Regions from separate parts of the Bradyrhizobium ferriligni genome, predicted to be linked through region 3. Evidence: predicted binding sites of a transcription regulator. Region 3 holds the regulator's gene; each other region holds the start of a gene.

Region 1 (5,340 bases), on a different contig from region 3:
GGCCCGACGGCGAGCAGATGTCGATCTACGACGCCGCGATGAAGTACCAGGCGGAAGGCGTGCCGCTGGTGGTGTTCGCCGGCGCCGAATACGGCAACGGCTCGTCGCGCGACTGGGCCGCGAAGGGCACCCGTCTGCTCGGCGTGCGCGCGGTGATCTGCCAGAGCTTCGAGCGCATCCATCGCTCCAACCTGGTCGGCATGGGTGTGCTTCCGCTCACCTTCCAGGACGGCACGTCGTGGTCCTCGCTCGGCCTCAAGGGCGACGAAAAGGTCACGATCCGCGGGTTGCAGGGCGATTTGAAGCCCCGCCAGACGCTGACGGCCGAAATCGTCTCCGCCGACGGCGGCAAGAAGGATGTGCCACTGCTCTGCCGCATCGATACGCTGGACGAGCTCGACTACTATCGCAACGGCGGCATCCTGCATTATGTGCTGCGCAAACTCGCGGCCTAACGCGGATTTGTGATCGGTGCCTCACCGCTTAGTGAGTAGCGACTAAAAAGAAGGCGGCCTATGAAAAGGCCGCTTTCTCGCGTTTTGGGGCACGCAAGTTCAGGGACAGACTTCATGCTCCGTACAATTACGGATGGAAATCATCACGACTGGTTCGCAGTATGACAGCGATGATGGCCTATAATTCTATCTCGCGATGGTCGAGCGCCCTTGGTATCTGCGCAATCGTCGCGATCATCCGCCCCGCCCACGCCGATCCGCGTGCCGTCGTCGAACTCTTCACCTCGCAGGGATGCTCGTCCTGTCCGCCCGCGGACAAGATCATCGGTGACCTCGCGAAGGACCCCAACGTCATCGCGCTGAGCATGCCGATCGACTATTGGGACTATCTCGGCTGGAAGGACACGCTGGCCGACTCCCGTTTCAGCGCGCGCCAGAAGGCCTATTCGCATGTGCGCGGCGATCGCGACGTCTACACGCCGCAGGCCGTGATCAACGGCTCCGCGCATGTGATCGGCAGCGACCGCGCCAGTATCGAGGACGCCATCAAGAGCACCGAAAGGAGCGGCAGCGTGATGTCGGTGCCGGTGACGATGACGCTGACCGGCAAGCAGATCAACGTGTCGGTGGCCGCGTCGAAGTCACCCGCAGTGTCGCGCGGCGAGGTCTGGATCTGCTCGATCTCGAAGTCGGTGCCGATCTCGATCGCGCGCGGCGAGAACCGCGGCCGCGAGATCACCTACCACAACGTGGTGCGCAATCTCCTCAAGGTCGGTGACTGGAACGGTTCGTCAGGGAGCTGGACCGTGCCGCTGGAGAACATCACGCGTGACGGTGTCGATGCTGCGGCGGTGTACGTCCAGGACGGCAACCGCGACAAGCCGGGCCCGATGCTCGGCGCTGCCTTCACCTCGCTTCACTAGAGCCTTGCTGCGGTACGGCGCGATGCGCCGGCTTCCGCCCGTGGCGCGCCGTTGGACCGCACGCATGTTGTGGTGCAGCCGCGCATGGCGACGAACCTGCATTCAGTGATTTGCCGAAAGGAAAGCGCCGGGGTTTTGCGCGCGTCCAGCTTGCGCAAGTCCCAAAAACAAAAAGGACCAACTTTCGTTGGCCCAGTGTTGGGATTTAACTCCCCTGCGAACAGGCCCGATCCCGACGGCCCCGGGGGGCTGGGGGCTGAGGAATCCGGAACCGAAAGGACCGGGCCAACGCAGGATTTCCTTTTCGCAGGACAGCGGGGCGGGCGATGGGCGGAAGTGGGGCAGCAATATGATTCCGCTAACGTTCCCGTGACTCTGCGGTTTTCCGGACAATCCGCCGCGCGCGGCCGTGGTTAAGGGCCGGTTGCATTGCGATTGGCCCCTTGCGGGCCCGCTCGCTTAGCGCGATCATGTCACTCTCGTGACGATCCCGAAGAGGGGCCTTCGGAACCCGATCGTCGCCGAGGTGACAGGAGGCGCTCGATGAGTTTGATCTCGGAGGACACCGATCCGAGCGGGAGTCGTGCCGCGGCGCGCACCGCCGCCGCGACCCCTCAGCCCAACCGCGTGACTTTCAATCGACTTGAACTCAACCGCATTCTCAATCTCTACGGCCGCATGGTCGCCGACGGCGAGTGGCGCGACTATGCGATCGACTTCCTGAAGGACCGTGCCGTGTTCTCGGTGTTCCGGCGCGCGTCGGAAGTGCCGATCTACCGGATCGAGAAGGACCCCCGGCTTGCGCGCAAGCAGGGCATGTACAGCGTGATTTCCGCGACCGGCCTGATCCTGCGCCGCGGCCATGAACTCGAACGCGTGCTGCTTGTGATCGACCGCAAGCTGTCGCTGGTGTAGGGATTTCTCGTAGCCCGGATGAGCGAAGCGACATCCGGGAGGGTCTCACCACCCGGGTACAACTTCCCCGGATATCGCTTCGCTCATCCGGGCTACAAATCCGCTAATCCGCCGGCGCAGTTGTGCGGCCCTCGCGCGGCCTCGCCATTATTTTTGCCTCGCGCAAACGAAAAGCTTGTAGCCCGGATGGAGCCAACGGGTCGCGCGAACGCGCGCCCGATGACAGGCTTCGCGAAATCCGGGACTGCCGAAGCCATGGATGAACTTGCCCCGGATTTCGCTGCGCTTCATCCGGGCTACGCCACTACGCCACATTTGCTCCGCGCAAAAGAAAAGCCCCGGCCGGATGGCCGGGGCTTGGACTCGATCGGCTTCGCTGGAGGCGCTTAGTCGCGCTGGCCGAGCAGCTGCAGGAGCAGCGTGAACAGGTTGATGAAGTTCAGGTAGAGCGACAGCGCACCAGTGATTGCCGCACGCTCTGCCATCACGCCACCCTGCGAGGCGTAGCCGTAGATGTAGTCGTTCTTCAGCCGCTGGGTGTCCCAGGCGGTGAGGCCCGCGAACACCAGCACGCCGACCACCGAGACGATGAACTGCAACGCCGAGCTCGCCAGGAACAGGTTGACCAGGCTTGCGATGATGATGCCGATCAGACCCATGAACAGGAACGAGCCCATGCCGCTCATGTCACGCTTGGTGGTGTAGCCGTAGAGGCTCAGCGCACCGAACGTCGCCGCGGTGATGAAGAACACGCGCACGATCGAGGTGTGCGTGTACACCAGGAAGATCGACGACAGCGACAGACCCATCAGCGCCGAGAACACCCAGAACAGGAGTTGGGCGGTCGCGGGCTGCAGGCGGTTGATGCCGGCCGAGATGACGAACACCATCGCCAGAGGGGCGAGGATGAACAGCCACTTCAGCGGGCTCACGAACATCGCGTAGCCGAACTGCGTCAGATAGGCGTTGCCGAACTTGGCGACGGCGGCCGACTGGTCGGTGGTCACCGCACCCATGTAGACGCCGAGCGCGGCGAGGCCGGTGATGGCCAGGCCGATGCTCATGTAGTTGTAGATGCGCAGCATGTAGGCGCGCAGACCGGCGTCGACGGCCGCAGCGTCAATGCGCCCGGCGGCCCGGCCGAAAGGAGAAGCGTAGTTGCGGTCTAGGTCCGACATGGTCGAATTCCCGTGGTTGGTCCCGGTGGAGCGCAAGGGATTTGCGGCGCCGGTCGTAAATCTATCTCAGATGGCTCGGTTTGCGGAACATTAATTCCGTGTCATTCAAACCGACTATCCGACCCGATTGGTATGTGGGAAATTAACACATCCGACGCAAGCTTCCACGCGCGGCCGAATGTCGCTCTACCCTAGCGTTACAGGCAAAAACGGCGCTCGCGCCGCTACATTTTGTCACAAATTCCGCAACACTGAGGCCGGCTTCTGGTTTAGCGCGAGCAGCGTCCCGGCGAGCCCCAGTCCGACCGTGACGACCAGCGCGGCGACCACGACCAGCGCGGCGCTGCCGGCCTGCCAGATAAAACTCAGCGTCATCAGCCGCGTCACGATCAGCCAGGCCGCGATCGAGCCGGCGATCACCCCGAACACGGCGGTTGCAAAACCGATCATCAGATACTCCAGCGCGTAGGCGCCGAGCAATCGCACCCGCGTGGCGCCGAGCGTCTTGAGAATCACGGCGTCATAGACGCGGTGGCGGTGTCCGGCGGCGAGCGCGCCGCCGAGCACCAGGATCGCCGAGATCAGCGTCACGGCGCTGGCGCCGCGGATGGCCAGCACCAGATTGCTGACGACGCTGCCGACCGTCTCCAGCGCCTCGCGGACCCGCACGCTGGTCACCATCGGGAACGCGTCGGCGACCTGCTTGATGATGCGCGCGTCGTCGGCGGAATCGGCGTGCGGTTCCGTCAGGGTCGCGACATGGCTGTGCGGCGCACCCTTGAAGGCATTCGGCGAGAACACCAGCACGAAGTTGATGCCGAGGCCCTGCCAGTCGATGTTGCGCAGGTTGGCGATCTTCGCCGGCACGTCGCGGCCGAGCACGTTGACGACGATCTCGTCGCCGATCTTCAGGGACAGGCCGTCGGCGATCTTCTTCTCCATCGAGACCAGCGGAGGCCCGCTGTAGTCCGGCCCCCACCATTCGCCCTCGACGATCTTCGAGCCCTTGGGAATTTCGCCGGTATAGGTCAGGCCGCGGTCGCTCTGCAGCACCCATTCCGAATCGACTGACGGCTTGAGCTGGTCGGCCTTGACGCCGCGCGCGGCCACGATGCGCCCGCGCAGCATCGGCACGTCCTCGACGGTCGAGCCGGCGGCAATCTTGGCCAGGAAGGCATTGAAGCGGTCGGCTTCGGTGGAGGGGATGTCGATGAAGAAGAACGACGGCGCCCGCTCCGGCAGGGCGGCCAGGAATTGCCGGCGCAGATTGCCGTCGATCTGGGTGATGGTGACGAGCACCGCGAGCCCGAGCCCCAGCGACAGCACCACCGACGGCGTCAGCGCGCCCGGCCGGTGGATGTTGGCGATCGCGAGCCGCAGCATGGTCATGCGGCTGCGCGGCAGCCGCCGCGCCACCGTCATCAGGAGCTCGGCGATTCCGCGCAGCAGCAGGAACACCGCGATCGACGAGGCGACGAACACGGCGGCGACCCGCTTGTCATAGGCAAGCCCGATCGCGACTCCGATCAGGAGCGCGATCACCACGGCCATCAGCGCCAGATAGCTCCAGCGCGGGCGATGCCACTCGCTCGTGACGGTCTCGCGGAACAGCGCGGCGACCGGCACGTCATGCACCCGGCCGAGCGGCCACAGCCCGAACGCCAGCGCGGTGAGCTGGCCGTAGATGAAGGACAGCGCCAGCTCGTCGGGATGCAGCGCGGGCATCACCGGCAGCGGCAGCAGCTTGCCGAACAGGCCGACGATGACGAAGGGCAGCGCGGCGCCGAGCACGAGCCCGATCACCGAGCCGATCCCGGCCAGCACCACCACCTGCGTGCAGTAGATCGTGAAGACGTCGCGGCCGGTGGC
Region 2 (5,340 bases), on a different contig from region 3:
CGACAAAGGCGAAGCCTTTGCGCGGGGATGACGGAATGGCCGTCGTGCTGGGATGAGCATCACACTATCGCATATTCGCTGTCGTGCCCCGCCTCGAGCGGGGCATCCGGTACGCCGCGGCTTGTCCGTTGAGCTCGGACGTCTCTCGAATACTGGGTCACCCGGTCGAGCCGGGCGACAACATTGTTGTGGGTGGCGAGAGCAGCCCCTCACTTCGCCTTCAGGAAGTCGCCGACCTCGAGCAGCACGAACTCGTCGTCATCGGCCTTGTTCGGGTCGCGGCTCGAGGAGAACGGCAGATTGTTGTCGTTGCCGACGATGATGTGGGTCTCGTCGACCCGGTCGACATTCTCGATGGTGAAGAACGGGAAGGTGTAGACGCCGTCGTTGAGCGGCTTGCGCGCCTTCTTGTTGGGATCGCGGATCTTCATCAGGTCGATATAGGCGATCTTGCGCACCGGCTTGCCGACATTGGCATCGGACAGCTCGATCTTGTAGACGCGCTTGAACTTGGCGAGATCAGGGAAACAGGTCTCGCCGCGCTGGCCTTGCGGGCAGGCCTTGTCGGCGGTGCCTTCGCCATTGTCGCGCTCAATGACGAGGCCCTGGGCCGGATCGATCATGTTGAAGTCGCCGACCGCATTGCCGTTCTGCTCGAACACATACTGCCAGTAGCGTCCGGTGAACTTCTCCGCCGCGACGTCGAATTCCAGGATGCGCGAAGCTTCCTTGCCGTCGACCTTCTCCCAATCCTTCTTGTCGGCATCCCACAGCGGGCCCTCGAGCAGGCCGTAGAGGAATTTGCCGTCCTTGGAGGAAGCAAAGCCTTCATAGCCCTTGGAGCGGCGCAGGTTGACGTTGGTGTAGGAGGCGCCGGGCGCGCCGGGTGACTGCACCGCCCAGTGATCCGGCGAACGCACCGGCTTGCCGTCGGCGACGGTCTCGAACACGGCGAGGATCTTGCCGGTCTTGTCGGCCTTGAGGACGTACGGTCCGAACTCGTCGCCGATCCAGAAAATGTCGTTGATGATCTGGAAGCCCTCGGTGTCGAAGTCGGCACCGGTCAAATAGCGCTTGGCGGTGTCCTCATGCACGATGCGGAACGGCACCTTCCTGTCGGGATCGTGCAGGAACACGGTCTCCTGACGCTCGATCTTGCCGCTCGCCCAGTCGATCTTGTGCCGGTTCAGGTACAGCATCGAGTCCGCCGAGTTGTAGCGCGAGCCCATGCCGTTGTCGGTGATCACCCAGAACGAGCCATCGGGCATCACCTTGATGCCGGAATGGCCTTGCAGCGGCTGGCCCTTGAACGGCAGCGACACGCCGGTCGGCCGCTCATAGGACTTGCCCATCACGGTGCCGATGGCGTCGACGCGCCTGCCGGTGGTGTATTTGCCCGAGGTCTTCAGATCATCAGGGGCGTCGGCGGGGGCGTCGATGAAGCTCTCCGCCGGCATCACGGCATGTCCTGCCAGCGTCGCCGGGAATTCGCCTTCACTCTGCGCGAACGCCGATGTGGCGAGCAGGATGGAGGCGACGGAGCAGAGCAGGGACAGGCGCATGGTTGATCTCCCAAAGGATAAACGATGCGGTGTTCTCCGAGCCGCCTGTTACAGCCGGCTGACAGTTTTGTGAATCGCGGATGTTGCGGCGGGATAAGGCTTGCGGCGTTACGTCGCCTCTCACTCGCAATCCTCATCCTGAGGAGGCCGCGCAGCGGCCGTCTCGAAGGATGGCTGCAAGCGACAGCCGGGCCTCGTGGTTCGAGACGCGCGTACCGCGCTCCTCACCATGAGGGTCTAAACGGGCCGCATGGTTTGCGGCAGCAGGAACGGAACGCCGTCTCCGGTGTAGGCGATCGCGGCGTCGATCTCGAAGATCTCGCGCAGCGTCTCGGCCTTCATCGCCGCCGTGCGGTCGCCGTCGACGGCAAGCCGGCCGCGGTGCAGCAGCAGGATGCGGTCGGCGAACCGCATCGCGAGGTTGAGGTCGTGCAGGATCGCGATCACGGCGGTGCCGCGCGCGGCGCGCCGCCGCGCCGTTTCGACCAGGTCGATCTGGTGCCGCAAATCGAGGCTCGAGGTCGGCTCGTCCAGCAGCAACAGTCCGGGTCCGTGCAGCGCTTCGCCGCAGGCGAGCTGCACCAGCACGCGGGCGAAATGCGCCCGCTGCTGCTCGCCGCCCGATAGCGTCGGCAATTGCCTGAAACGGAAACGCGCGAGCCCGACCTCGTCGAGTGCCGCCTCGACCAGCGCCCGCGCCACGGCACGCGGGCTTTCGCCGGCGCCCATGCTGACGATTTCCTCGACGGTGAACGGGAAAGTGACGTTAACGTGCTGCGACAGCATCGCGCGGTGCTGCGCCAGCGCGCGTGGTCCGTAAGTTTGCAGGTCGCGCTGCCTCAGCCTGATCGCCCCGCGCGACGGACGCAGGTCGCCCGACAGCATCCGCAGCAGGGTCGATTTGCCGGCGCCGTTGGGACCGACGATCGCGACCATCTCGCCGGCATCGATCTGCAGCGACACCGCATCGACCAGCGTCGTGCCGCCGACCGCCATGGTTACCGACTGCGCTTCGAGCAGGGCCGTCACAGCGACACCAGTCCGCGCTGCCGCAGCAGCATGGCGAGGAAGAACGGCGCGCCGATCGCCGCCGTCAGGATGCCGATCGGCATTTCCGCGGGCGCCACGATGGTGCGCGCCACCGTGTCGGCGCCGACCAGGAGGATGGCACCGAGCAGTGCGGACGCCGGCAGCAGCAGCCGATGCGCGGGTCCGATCACCAGCCGCAACAGATGCGGCACCACGATGCCGACGAAACCGACCACGCCGCAGACCGAGACCGCGACCCCGGTCATCGCCGAAACCAGCACGATCGAGATACGCTTCAGCCGTTCGACGTCGACGCCGCTGTGGAACGCCTCGGCCTCGCCGAGCACCAGCACGTCGAGCCCGCGCGCGATCGAGAGGCAGGCGACCAGCGCGACCGCCAGCACCGGCCCCAGCGCTGTGAGCTTGCTCCAGGTCGCGCCGCTGAGCGAGCCGAGCAGCCAGAAGGTGATGTCGCGCAGCTGGCGGTCGTCGGCGACGAACACCAGAAGGCCGATGCCGGCATTGGCGATCGCGGCGATCGCAAGCCCGGCCAGCAGGAAGATCGCAATCGATGTCCGGCCGCCGCGGCTGGCGATGCCGTAAAGCACGATGGTCGTGATCAGCGAGCCGGCAAAGGCCGCGATCGGCAGCAACTGGTGTTGCAGGAAGCGCAGGCTTTCGCCGAGATGGCTGTCGGTGAACACGATCGCGGCCGCCGCGGCAAACGCGCCGCCGGAGGAGACGCCGACCAGCGCGGGGTCGGCGAGGGGATTGCGGAATAGGCCCTGCATGATGGCGCCGGAGACGGCAAGCAGTCCGCCGACCATCGCCGCCGCTGCGATCCGCGGGATGCGGATCGACCACACCACGAGCTGGTCGCGTGCGAGCAGCGGGTTGGCGACACGATCAACCCAAAGCCCAAGCGCTGCCGGAAGCCGCGCCATTGGAATGCCGGCGGCCCCGACCGTCAGGGCGACCAGCGCAGTAGCTGCGAGCACCGCAAGCAGGCAGAGCAGGGTGAGTGTCGCGGCCGGCCGCAGCGACACGCCGGCGCGCCGTTGTTTCGCACGTCCGCGGCGTTCGGCCAGCACGCTCATTGCCGACAATTCGTGGTCAGCGCTGCCGGCCTGAAGCTGTCGGCCTCCGGCGCCAGCGCCGGATAGAGCTTGACCGAGAGGTCGCGTGCCGCGGCCGCGGTGCGCGGTCCGAAGCCGAGCAGATATAGCCCTTCCATCGAGATGAAGGCCTTGTTGGCCGCGACCGGCGTCAGCGCGAAGGCGGGATGCGCGAACACGGCATCAGCGGTCAGCGAGTCCTTGCCGCGATCGATCGACAGCACGACATCCGGTTTCGCCGCCACGATGGCCTCGTCATTGACCGGCTTGTAGCCGTCGTAACCGTCGATGGCGTTGAGGCCGCCGGCAAGCCGGATGATCTCGTCCGCGGCGGTCTTGTGGCCCGCCGCCATCGCCCGGCCATTCAACAGCGACATCACGAACATCACGCGCACCGGCTTCGTCACCCTGGCGCGCAGCGCGCGCAGTTGCGCGAGATCGCTCTCCACCGCCGTGGCCAGGCAGGCAGCGCGCGGATCGGCGCCCATGGCGTGGCCCACCAACCTGATCTTCTCGACGAGCCCGGCCTCCGAGAATGTCTCCGGCACCAGCACCAGCGGCACCTTGGCCGCCTCGAGCACGTCCATGGTCTCCTTCGGCCCGGAGCCCTGTACTGCGAGCACCAGCGACGGGTGCAGGCCGAGCACGCCCTCCGGCGACAGCTGGCGCATGTAGCCGACGTCGGGCTTCTCGCGCAGCGCAGCCGGCGGGTAGAGGCTGGTCGCATCGACGCCGGCGATGCGGTCCTCGAAGCCGAGGGCATAGAGGATCTCGGTGATCGCGCCGCCGATAGAGACGATCCGCGACGGATTGTCGATCACGACGTCGCGGTCGCGTGCGTCATGCACGGTGATGCCCTCGGCCGTCGCTGCTTCGATCGGCAGCAAACAGGAGAAGGCGAGCAAAGCGAGCGTGCGACAAATTGTCATCGGGGCCGTCACTTGGTCAGGATCAGCTTGTTCTGCGAGGTCAGCCGCAACCGGTAATGTTCTTCGCCGTGCATGATGATGATCTCGCGCTCCGCCGCGAACAGGTCGCGACTGTCGAGACGATTTCCGCGCATGATCAGCGTTTTGGTCGCACCGGATGCAGGCTCGGTCTGCTTTCCGGCTGCGCCGATATTGTCTCCGGAAGCTGCGGACATGTGATGGTGCTGCGCCTGCGAAAATTTTCAAATGGTGTTTGCTTGTATAAGCGGGCGAGAGCGCATTCCAACGGCGGCACTTTACAATCGATATAAACAGCGCCGCCGCATTCTTGACCGTTTTGTTGCCGGCTCGTAACCAATCATCACGCGATGCAGGCGGGTGGCTTGCATCACGATGTAGCCAGCAAGCCGCTCGTCAGGGAGCGCACGCCAGCCAAACCAGAAAAGCGATGATCAGGCTGGGGCTAGAATGGCTGACGGGGCTAGGGTTTCGCGCGCCCTGATTTTGGGCGCGTCGGTGTTTTCATTTGCGGCAGCACTGCCGGAACGCGGTTTCGCGCAGACCGCCGATCCGTCGGCTGCGCGTCCTTCGACCGAACGGCCGAAGCAGGCCAAGCGGAAGCCGAAGCCGGCGGCCGAAGCTCAGGCGGCGCCGGCGGCGATGAATGCGCGCGCGCAGATCGGCGCGGTGCCGGTGCAGTCGCTC
Region 3 (5,340 bases):
GTCGCCAGCACCGCGCCGATCGGGAAACCGCCGCCGAGCGCCTTGGCCAGCGACATCACGTCCGGCGTGACGCCGGTACGCTTGTAGGCGAACAGTTCGCCGGTGCGGCCCATGCCGGTCTGCACCTCGTCGAAGGCGAGCAGCAGGCCGTGCTCGTCGCAGAGCGCGCGCAGCGCCTTGAAGAACGCCTGCGGCGCCGAGCGCACGCCGCCCTCGCCCTGCACCGGCTCGATCAGGATGCCGGCGGTGTGCGGGCCGATCGCCTTCTTCACCGCCTCGATGTCGCCATGCGGCACCTGGTCGAAGCCGTCCATCGGCGGGCCGAAGCCCTCGAGATATTTCGCCGAGCCGGTCGCCGCCAGCGTGCCCAGTGTGCGGCCGTGGAAGGCGCCCTCGAAGGTGATGATGCGGTAGCGCTCGCCATGGCCCTTGGAGAAGTGATAGTGGCGGACCAGCTTGATCACGCCCTCCATCGCTTCGGCACCGGAATTGCAGAAGAACACGAAGTCGGCAAAGCTCTGCTCGCACAGCCGCGCGGCAAGCACCTCGCCGTCCGGGCTCTTGAACAGGTTCGACATGTGCCAGAGCTTGGTCGCCTGTTCCTGCAGCGCCTTGACCAGATGCGGATGCGCGTGTCCGAGCGCGTTGACCGCGACGCCCGAGGTGAAATCGAGATAGCGGTCGCCGTTGGTTGCGATCAGCCAGGCGCCCTCACCGCGCTCGAAGCCGAGATCGACCCTGGCGAAGACGGGAAGCAGATGCGACGTGGCAGCGTTGGTCATGGCGTTCACTGACGGTTTTTAAGCCGACAATTGCCGCTGCGCCTTGACGCCAGCGCAGCAACGGCCAGCTTCGGAAAACAAAACGGCCGCCTTTGCGGGCGGCACGTGGCGGGCATTCTATGCTGCGGTCGGTAAGTGTCAATCGTCACGAAGTGGCCTTCCTGCAATGCGAAACGAGCGCAATCCGGAGCATTCCGGTGCGGTGGAAAAGCCTCATCGCAATGCTTAACTGTGTGGGAACATGTGGACGCACGGCCGCGGACTCTTGCGCCAGAGTCACGCCATATTGTAGCGTTTGGCCTGTCGGGTACGACATCTCGTGCGGCAGTACTGGACCCTCTAAGTAGCCTTCGTATCGCGCGTAAACGTTCGGGCGCAAGACCGCGCCCGGCGAGGGCTAAGGGATTCTGGCCGCAGGGATATTTGTCCAGATTGGCTCGCAGCGCCGCTCCAATGATTGGCCGGCGCTACGCGAAGGGAAGAATGCGATGACTGTATTGACCTGGTCCGACGATCGCGTCGAGCAGCTGAAGAAGCTCTGGGAGTCCGGCCTGTCGGCCAGCCAGATCGCGGCGGAACTTGGCAATGTGACGCGAAACGCCGTGATCGGCAAAGTGCATCGGCTCGGCCTCTCCGGCCGCGCCAAGGCACCCTCCACGGCCGCGCCGCGGCAGCGCAAGGCCCGCCCCGCCCAGCACATGATGCGGGTGGCGCGCCCGGTCTCGCGCGGCAACACCGCACTGGCGCACGCCTTCGAGGTCGAGATGGAGCCGGATCCGATCTCCTTCGACAATGTGGTGCCGATGAGCCAGCGGCTGTCGCTGCTCGAGCTCAACGAGGCCACCTGTCACTGGCCGGTCGGCGATCCCTCGAGCCCGGAATTCTTCTTCTGCGGCGGCAAGGCGCTCGCCGGCCTGCCCTATTGCGCGCATCACTCGCGCGTTGCCTACCAGCCCGCCGCCGATCGCCGCCGGCCGTCGGCGAAACCGCAGATCAAGTGAGCACTCGGGAAACCACGGAAGACCTGAAAAACAAATCCCCGCGAAAGCGGGGATTTTTTTGTGGCGCGCAGCCCGTTACATCACCGCCGTCGTCCCGGCGCAGGCCGGGACCCATAACCACGAATGCGTGTTGTTAGAAAGCCGTCCGGCCACGTGCCGATTACACCGGCCGCGGCGTATGGGTCCCGGCTCCCGTGCGCAATTGCGCACTAGGCCGGGACGACACCGTGCTGCGGGCTATGAATCCCGCAACGGCCGTTACGGCTGCGGCTCGGCCTTGGCAAAGCGGTCGTCGAGCGCGTAGCCGGCGCCGCGCACGGTGCGGATCGGATCCTGCTCGCGGCCGGGATTGAGCAGCTTGCGCAGGCGGCCGATGTGCACGTCGACGGTGCGTTCATCGATGTAGATGTCGCGGCCCCAGACGCTGTCGAGCAGCTGCTCGCGGCTGAACACGCGGCCGGGATGCTCGAGGAAGAATTCGAGCAGGCGATACTCGGTCGGCCCGAGATCGATCGGACGGCCGGAGCGCGCCACGCGGCGCTTCTCGCGGTCGAGCTCGATGTCGCCATAGGTCAGCACGGTCGCAAGCCGCTCGGGGCTCGCGCGGCGCAAGAGGCCCTTCACCCGCGCCAGCAGTTCCGGCACCGAGAACGGCTTGACGATGTAATCGTCAGCGCCGGTGGCAAGCCCGCGCACGCGCTCGCTTTCCTCGCCGCGCGCGGTCAGCATGATGATCGGAAGCTGCTTGGTCTCGGGCCGCGCCCGCAGGCGGCGGCACAGCTCGATGCCGGACAGGCCCGGCAGCATCCAGTCGAGCACCACGAGGTCGGGAACGCGCTCCTTCAGCCTCGTGTCGGCATCGTCGCCGCGCCCCACCGTCTCGACATCGTAGCCTTCCGCATCGAGGTTGTAGCGCAACAGCGTCGTCAGCGCTTCCTCGTCTTCGACTACCAGAATGCGTGCGCTCATCGGTTTAAGTTCTTTCTCTGTGGTGATCCGTTGCCCAGACGCAAACCGAAACGCTTAACTTCCTTGAGCATAGTTCCCGCGGAAACGATTTGTCGCGAGGATCGTCCAGTTTCACTCTTGCCGGTTCCGCGCTTGCCGATCATGCCTCAGTTGCCCGGCACCGTGGTGGCAAAAGTGGTCATGTCCCCCTTCGGGCGCTTGTCGGTGATCTGCTGGCCCTCGATCATGTAGAACACGGTCTCTGCGATATTGGTGGCGTGATCGCCGATCCGCTCGATGTTCTTGGCGCAGAACATCAGATGGATGCAGAACGAGATGTTGCGCGGATCTTCCATCATGTAGGTGAGCAGTTCGCGGAACAGCGAGGTGCAGATCGCATCGACCTCCTCGTCGCCCTTCCAGACGTTCATCGCCGCCGGCAGGTCGTGCGCGGCATAGGCGTCGAGCACCGACTTGACCTGCGACAGCACGAGGTCGGTCATGTGCTCGAGGCCGCGGATCAGCTTCAGCGGCTGGAAATCGCTCTCCAGCGCCGCGACGCGCTTGCCCATGTTCTTGGCGAGGTCGCCGATCCGCTCGAGGTCGGTGGCGACGCGCATCGCGCTGACGATCTCACGCAGGTCGATCGCCATCGGCTGGCGGCGCGCGATCGTCAGCACCGCGCGCTCTTCGATGTTGCGCTGCAGATTGTCGATCTCGATGTCGGCGGCGACCACGCGCTTGCCGAGCGCGACGTCGCGACGGATCAGCGCGTCGACCGACTCGGTAATCATCCGTTCGACCAGGCCGCCCATCTCGGCGACCAGGCGGGTCAACTCCTGCAGGTCGCTGTCGAATGCCTTGGCGGTATGTTCAGAAGCCATCGCTTGTCTCCCTCAACCATGTTCCCGGGGATCATGGTTTCGTGTCCTGAATTTTAGCATGACCTGATCGGAAAACCGGTTTCCACTTTTCCGGATCATGCGCCGGTCAACCGAACCGGCCGGTGATGTAGTCCTGGGTGCGCCGATCGCTCGGTGAGGTGAAGATCTTGTTGGTGTCGTCGAACTCGATCAGCTCGCCGAGATACATGAAGGCGGTCTTGTCGGAGACGCGCGCCGCCTGCTGCATGTTGTGGGTGACGATCGCGATCGTGTAGTCCTCGGAGAGCTCCTGGATCAGCTCCTCGACCTTGGCGGTCGAGATCGGGTCGAGCGCCGAGCACGGCTCGTCGAACAGGATCACCTCGGGGCGCACCGCCACGGTGCGCGCGATGCACAGGCGCTGCTGCTGGCCGCCGGAGAGCGACAGGCCGGAGGCGTTCAGCTTGTCCTTGACCTCGTTCCACAGCGCGCCGCCGCGCAGCGCCTTCTCGACCCGGTCGTCCATCTCGGACTTCGAGATCTTCTCGTAGAGGCGGATGCCGAAGGCGATGTTCTCGTAGATCGTCATCGGGAACGGCGTCGGCTTCTGGAACACCATGCCGACCCGCGCGCGCAGCAAGTTGAGGTCGAGCTTGGGGTCGAGAATGTTGGTCTGGTCCAGCATCAGCTGGCCGACCGCGCGCTGGCCCGGATAGAGGTCGTACATCCGGTTGAAGATGCGCAGCAGGGTCGACTTGCCGCAGCCGGACGGGCCGATGAACGCCGTGACGCGGTTGGTGCCGAGCGTCAGGTTGATGTTCTTCAGCGCGTGGTGCTCGCCGTAATAGAAGTTGAGGTTGCGCACCGTGACTTTCGGCGGCGCTTCCGGCAGCGGAACCTGGGGAACGTGGCCCGCGGCAGTCGTGGAGACGGAAAGCTCGGTCATTTTGCGGCCCTTTCGGCACCAAGGATACGCGCGCCGATATTCAACGCGAGCACGGTGAATGTGATGAGCAGCGCACCGCTCCACGCCAGCTCTTTCCAGTAGGCGTAGGGGCTCTGCACGAAGTTGTTGATGGTCACCGGCAGGTTGGCCATCGTCTTGGTCAGATCTAGGCTGAAGAACTGGTTCGACAGCGCGGTGAACAGCAGCGGCGCGGTCTCGCCGGCGACGCGGGCGGTCGCCAGCAGCACGCCGGTGATCAGACCCGATCGCGCCGCACGATAGGCGATCCGCTTGATCACCAGCGAACGCGGCAGGCCGAGCGCGGAGGCGGCCTCGCGCAGCGGATTGGGCACCAAGAGCAGCATGTCCTCGGTGGTGCGCAGCACGACGGGGATCACGATCACCGCGAGCGCGAGACTGCCTGCGATCGCCGAGAAGCCGCGCATCGGCACCACCACCGCACCATAGATGAACAGGCCGATGATGATCGAGGGCGCGCTGAGCAGGATGTCGTTGATGAAGCGGATCACCGAGGTCAGCTTGTCGTGCTTGCCGTATTCGGCGAGGTAGGTGCCGGCGAACAGGCCGAGCGGCGCGCCGATGCCGACGCCGATCGCGGTCATGATGACCGAGCCGACGATGGCGTTGAGCAGGCCGCCTTCGGTCGAGCCGGGCGGCGGCGTGTTCTGGGTGAACAGCTGCACGCTGAGGCCGGCGAGGCCGTTATAGAGCAGCGTGATCAGGATCAGCGCCAGCCAGGTGACGCCGAACAGCGCGGCGCCGACACAGAGTGCGCGGAT
Region 4 (5,340 bases), on a different contig from region 3:
CCTGCGCGGGCTGTCGCTGCTGTTCCTGCCGTTCTCCGACTTCACGTTCTACGGGCTGTCGCTGTTCGCGATGTTCTACGGCCTCGACTGGATCGCGACGGTGCCGCCGACGGTGCGCCTCACCGCGCAGCGCTTCGGCGCCGAGCGCGCCAATCTGGTGTTCGGATGGATCTTCGCCGGCCACCAGCTCGGCGCAGGCGCCGCCGCGTTCGGCGCCGGGCTGTCGCGCACGATCTATCAAAGCTACCTGCCGGCGTTCTTCATTGCCGGTGCGCTGTGCATCTTTGCCGCGCTGATCGCGCTGGCGATCGCGCGGCCGCAGCCGAAATCGGTGGCGGAGCCGAAGCCGGTCGCGGCCTGAGGCCGCTGCCTGCCCGACGGGCGTCGGTCAGTACGACAGGATGGTGCGCATCCCGAACACCACGCTGTCCTTGATCCGATGCGTTTGCGTCGGATCGTTGGGATCGACGGCGCCGCCGCCGGGATGGGCGATGTATTGAAACATCGGCTGCATGGTGAAATTCGGGTTCACCACGTGCTGGTAGGTGATCTCGAGGATCGCCTCGTAGTCGCGGATCGGATACGGCGTGCCCGTGAAGATCTGGGTGTCGCGGTCGAGCGCGCGCGCGGCGTCCGAAATCCTGGCATAGATCGCGGCGATGCCGAACCGATCGTCCGGATACGTCTCGCTGAAGCCGGTGAACAGGAAGCCGCCGTCGACATAGGTGCTGATCAGATTGCGGTCCGACGGGCTGACCGAAGCGCGCATGAAGAACGCGACGCCCTTGTCAGCGCCCGGCCTGGCGCGCGCGAGCAGCTGCTCGTAGACCATGAAGATGCCGTTGTCCCGCCGCAGCCATCGCGTGTCGCCGGAGCTGTCGGGATCGGCGAGCGACAGCCCGTCGGCCGAGAAGCGCTGGTCGGCGAACGAGCCCATGTGATACCAGGCGCCGCCGGTGAGGGTCGCCGGCAGCCGGCTCTCGCCAATCTCGAACTTGTATTTGAGCTGGCCGATCCACCATGGCGGATCGTTGACGCGAAAATTCAGCCCGTGGGCGTTCAAGATCTGCGGATCGTCCGTCCCCTGCGGCGGCGAAGCCGAACCGTCGAACAGTGCGAGATAGGCGGTGATGCGGTCGGACAGATTGGCCTTGAACCGGATGCCGGGCACGGCAAGAGGCGGCGACGGTCCGCCGGCCGGCAGAATGGTGCCGACAATGCCGGGCCAGCCCAGCGCCGAATTGATGAAGATGTCGTCGTACTGGCTGTCGATGAACTCGACGTCCGAGCCCTGCTGGCCGACGCGCACCGAAAGTTTGCCGCCGAGCAGCTTCTGCTCGATCCAGAATTCATAGAGCCGCGTCGCCGGCAGCGACTCGACGCCGGACACCAGGAACAGGTTGCCGACATAGCTCCGCGACAGCCCGTCGCCGTGGATCTGGTACATGTTGGCGTGGAAGGTCGCGCCGTTCCAGCCCATCGCCTTCTCGAGGTCGATGGTGGTGCCGAGATCGAGACGGCCGGTATAGGCCGCGCCGTTGCTGACGCCGCCGGAGGCGTTGGAAAACCCCTCACCGATATAGGTCAGGCTGAACTGGTAGCCGGCCTCCTCGAGCGCAGCACGCGTATCCGCGATCCGATCGGCCACGGCCTTGTCTTCCGCATGCGCCGGCGCGCCGAGCGCGAGGGCCGCGGCCACCAACATCGCGCGGGAAAGAACTCTGCACATCGGGAATGCCGCGGTGCGCTCGCGCTATTTGACGATGCCGAGCCGCCGCATCAGCAGATAGGCCAGCAGCGCCGACCCGGCCAACAGGCCTGCGGCCACCAGAAATCCGCTGTCGACATCGGTCAGCGGCAATCCCTTGGTGTTCATGCCGAAGATGCCGGTGACGAGCGTCGGCGGCAGCAGCATCATGGTGACGACGGACAATGCGTGGAGGTGCTTGTTGCTCTCCTCCTCGAGCTTGAAGCGCAGCTCCTCCTCCAGCAGGCGGCTGCGCTCGTGCAGTTCGACGATGTCGTGGTCGAGACCGTCGAGCCGCTGCGCGAGCTTGCCAGCCTGCAGCCGCAGCGCCGGGCTGAGATCGTCGGTGCTCTTCTGCTCGAGCCGGTGGAACAGCACGCGCAGGCCCGCGAGCTGGCGATGCAGGCGCACGCAGGTGCGGCGCATCCGGCTCAGATTCTTGCGCAGTTCGGATCCGGTATCCTCGGCGAGCACCCGCTCCTCGATCGCGTCGATATCGGTGCCGATCTTGTCCGCCATGCGGTCCATGGTGTCGGCGATCTCGTCGACGATCTTCTCCAGCAGCGCCGCGACGCTGCCGACGCGATGGCCGCCCTCGAGCACGCGGCGCGTCGCATCGGCAGAGCACAGCGCCTGATGGCGGCCGCTGATCAGGAGACGCTCGGTCATCGCGAAGCGGAGGAAGCCGGTCTCGCGGGTGGCGGCTTCGACATCCCGCACCAGGTCGGAAAACACGCCGTAGACGCAATTGTCGACGACGTGGATCTGCTGGAAATTGTCATTCGACAGCAAGAGGTCCCGCGCCAGTTGCGGGATGTGCATGTTGGCGAGCCACGCCCGGGTGCGGACGTCGGTCAGGTTGAAGTGCAGCCACAGCCTTCCGTCATGGCTCGGCTCGATCGGCGCATCGATCGGAAGCGCCTCGGCGCGGCCGTCGTGATGCAGGCGAAACGCCCAGACCAGACCGGGGACCGCCTCGCGGGTCAACAGCGACCCGACCGGAGCGGGAGGTGGATCAGCCAGCATGGCCGGCCTCCAAAGCAACCGCGCGAAATGACATGCCCAAACCCTCGCCCACGCGCAAAACCGAGCAAGCGCGTCCTTCGTCACAACATTGGAGGACGCGGCCGTTACAGTTTTATGTCAGCGCCAGCCCTACTCGGCGGCCAGGCCGGTCGGCGCGGCCGCTTCTGCCGCTTCCTTGTTGTAGTCGTGGACCACGCGACCGAACGGCAGCGTCAGATCGGCGAGGAAGTGATGCGCGCCGACGACACGCTTGACCGGGAAATCGGCGACCGGTGCATTGACATGCGGCACCAGGTGCAGCCGGCCCGGTCCGATCCAGGAGCCCTTGACGACGATGTCGGTCAGGTTGATCGCGACCAGCTGGCAGACCTCGAGATGGCCGTCGACGCCGGGGATCATCTTCAGATTAACTTGCGTCTTCGACAGCGTAGCGCGCGTGACGTCGCCATTGCCTGCCATGCTCTCGTGCTTGTAGCCCATCGTGCCCATCGCGACGAGCTGGCCGGCATATTCCAGCGTGCCGGTCAGCGTGTCCTTGACGATCTCGAGCTTGGGATGGGCGTACTTCTTCGGAAAGCCCCAGATCTCGCGGCCGGCCGCGATCGGCGGATCATCGTCGAGGTACATCTGACAGACGAAATTGACCTCTTCGCCATGCAGGCGCGCGGGGATCACGAGGCCGGACTCGGTGTAGCTGCCGAAGCCGGAGCTGTCGGGCATCTTGATCCATTCGTAATGGACGATCGCCTGCTCGATCGGCTCCAACGGCTCGGGCAGGCCGGCGCGGATCAACTCCGGATCGGTCTCATAGGTGATGACGAGGAACTCGCGATCGATGAAGCGATACGGACCGGCGGGATAGCTCGGGCCGGCGGCCGGCATCGACGGAAGCTTGAGCAGATCTTCCCTGCGCATCGCAATAACCCCCTGTTTGAAAAATTTGCCCGGAAGCTAACGACCGAGATTGACAGCGATGTGAGGGATTTCCGTCAGGTGCATGACCTGCGGTTGCGCTTGCGTGACCCGCGTCGCGCTGCCGAGGCCAATGCTAACCATGCAGGCAGGCATGCCGGATGCGCCGTGCGTGGGCGCCGCAATTGTCATCACCGCGTCATCGGCGCGCTGAATTCTCGCCGCGAATTTTTGGAGTGTCTGATATGGACGCGCGAACCCCGCATTTCGACGACATCGATCACGCGACGCCGGGCTGGCGCCCCGAGGGCTGCGATCGCGTGGCCCTGGTCCTGCAGGGCGGCGGCGCACTCGGCGCCTATCAGGCCGGCGTCTATCAGGCGCTGCATGAATCCAACATCGAGCCCGACTGGGTGTGCGGCGTCTCGATCGGCGCAATCAACTCGGCGATCATCGCCGGCAATCCGCCCGAAAAGCGGCTGGAGCGACTGCACACATTCTGGGATCGCATCACCAGCCGCAAGATCTGGCACTACACGCCGGACGGCGACGTCTTCCGCAAGGCGCGCAATCTCACCAGTTCATGGCTGACGACGACGCTCGGGCAGCCCGGCTTCTTCACCCCGCATCAGACCAATCCGTGGTTCAGCCTGGCCGGCGCGCGTACCGCCATCAGCTACTACGACACCACGCCGCTGCGCGAGTCCCTGCTCGAGCTGGTCGATTTCGACCGCATCAATTCCAAGACAATGCGCTTCGCGGTCGGCGCGGTGAACGTGCTGTCCGGCAACTTCATCTATTTCGACAATGCCCATGACGAGATCATTCCCGAGCACATCATGGCGAGCGGCGCGCTGCCGCCGGCGCTGCCGATGGTGAAGGTCGGCACCGATCATTTCTGGGACGGCGGCATCGTCTCCAACACGCCGCTGCAGCATCTGCTCGACCAGGAAGACAACATGAACTCGCTGGTGTTCCAGGTCGACCTGTTCTCGGCGCGCGGCGCGCTTCCGCGCGACATCCAGGACGTGATGGCCCGGCACAAGGACATCATGTATTCGTCGCGCACCCGCTACAACACCGACGTCTATCGCAAGACCTACAATCTGCGCACCGCCCTGCACAACGCGCTGGGAAAAATCCCCGACGATCAGCTCTCGGACGAGGAACGCCAGCTCAAGAAGGCAAACGCCCGGCTGCCGGGCATCACGCTATTGCAGCTGATCTATCAGCAGAAGGCCTATGAGGGCGACGCCAAGGACCACGAATTCTCTGGCACCTCGATGCGCGAGCACTGGGTGAGCGGGCACGAGGACACCAAGCGCTCGCTGAAGCGGCGCGAATGGATCAAGATGCCCGAGAACGGCATGGGCATCGTGATCCACGACGTGCATCGCGAAGCCGAGTAGACAAGGTCGTCATTGCCGGGCTTGCCCCGGCAATCCATCCCGCTTCGAATGACTCATTTGATGGATGCGCGGGTCAAGCCCGCGCATGACGCGTTGAGGTCGAGGAACCTTACGGCCGCGTCGACATGTTGCTCGGCGGCCCGGCCTTGCGGATCGGTTCAGCAAGGCGCGCGAACTCGCAGAGCAGCGAGCGCGTCTTGCGCGGGTCGATCACCTCCTCGACCCAAAACTTCTCGGCCGAGCGGA

What was found. The regulator PhoB, encoded in region 3, activates phosphate uptake and scavenging genes when phosphate is short. The targets are predictions, from matches to a motif close to TGTCATNNANCTGTCAT.
Region 1: AC1VNY_RS24285 (DUF2794 domain-containing protein) is a predicted target of PhoB. The motif match lies at 1,849-1,865, and genes of this name have one in related genera.
Region 2: AC1VNY_RS36075 (esterase-like activity of phytase family protein) is a predicted target of PhoB. The motif match lies at 1,610-1,626, and genes of this name have one in related genera.
Region 4: AC1VNY_RS33730 (acetoacetate decarboxylase) is a predicted target of PhoB. The motif match lies at 3,872-3,888, and genes of this name have one in related genera.

Annotation. Positions count from the first base shown of each region.
Region 1 covers NZ_JBXEJO010000042.1:3,291-8,630, forward strand. The annotation lists gene acnA (aconitate hydratase AcnA) at 1-455, shown strand, start outside; gene AC1VNY_RS24280 (DUF1223 domain-containing protein) at 617-1,378, shown strand; gene AC1VNY_RS24285 (DUF2794 domain-containing protein) at 1,922-2,293, shown strand; gene AC1VNY_RS24290 (Bax inhibitor-1/YccA family protein) at 2,680-3,471, opposite strand; gene AC1VNY_RS24295 (ABC transporter permease) at 3,706-5,340, opposite strand, start outside.
Region 2 covers NZ_JBXEJO010000085.1:8,223-13,562, forward strand. The annotation lists gene AC1VNY_RS36075 (esterase-like activity of phytase family protein) at 210-1,562, opposite strand; gene AC1VNY_RS36080 (heme ABC transporter ATP-binding protein) at 1,800-2,591, opposite strand; gene AC1VNY_RS36085 (FecCD family ABC transporter permease) at 2,588-3,688, opposite strand; gene AC1VNY_RS36090 (heme/hemin ABC transporter substrate-binding protein) at 3,685-4,635, opposite strand; gene hemP (hemin uptake protein HemP) at 4,644-4,850, opposite strand; gene AC1VNY_RS36100 (TonB-dependent hemoglobin/transferrin/lactoferrin family receptor) at 5,104-5,340, shown strand, end outside.
Region 3 covers NZ_JBXEJO010000018.1:54,705-60,044, forward strand. The annotation lists gene AC1VNY_RS13060 (acetylornithine transaminase) at 1-782, opposite strand, end outside; gene AC1VNY_RS13065 (GcrA family cell cycle regulator) at 1,271-1,783, shown strand; gene phoB (phosphate regulon transcriptional regulator PhoB) at 2,042-2,752, opposite strand; gene phoU (phosphate signaling complex protein PhoU) at 2,899-3,615, opposite strand; gene pstB (phosphate ABC transporter ATP-binding protein PstB) at 3,722-4,540, opposite strand; gene pstA (phosphate ABC transporter permease PstA) at 4,537-5,340, opposite strand, start outside.
Region 4 covers NZ_JBXEJO010000074.1:11,009-16,348, reverse strand. The annotation lists gene AC1VNY_RS33745 (MFS transporter) at 1-361, shown strand, start outside; gene AC1VNY_RS33740 (carbohydrate porin) at 389-1,705, opposite strand; gene AC1VNY_RS33735 (transporter) at 1,754-2,773, opposite strand; gene AC1VNY_RS33730 (acetoacetate decarboxylase) at 2,903-3,688, opposite strand; gene AC1VNY_RS33725 (patatin-like phospholipase family protein) at 3,931-5,094, shown strand; gene AC1VNY_RS33720 (acyl-CoA carboxylase subunit beta) at 5,204-5,340, opposite strand, start outside.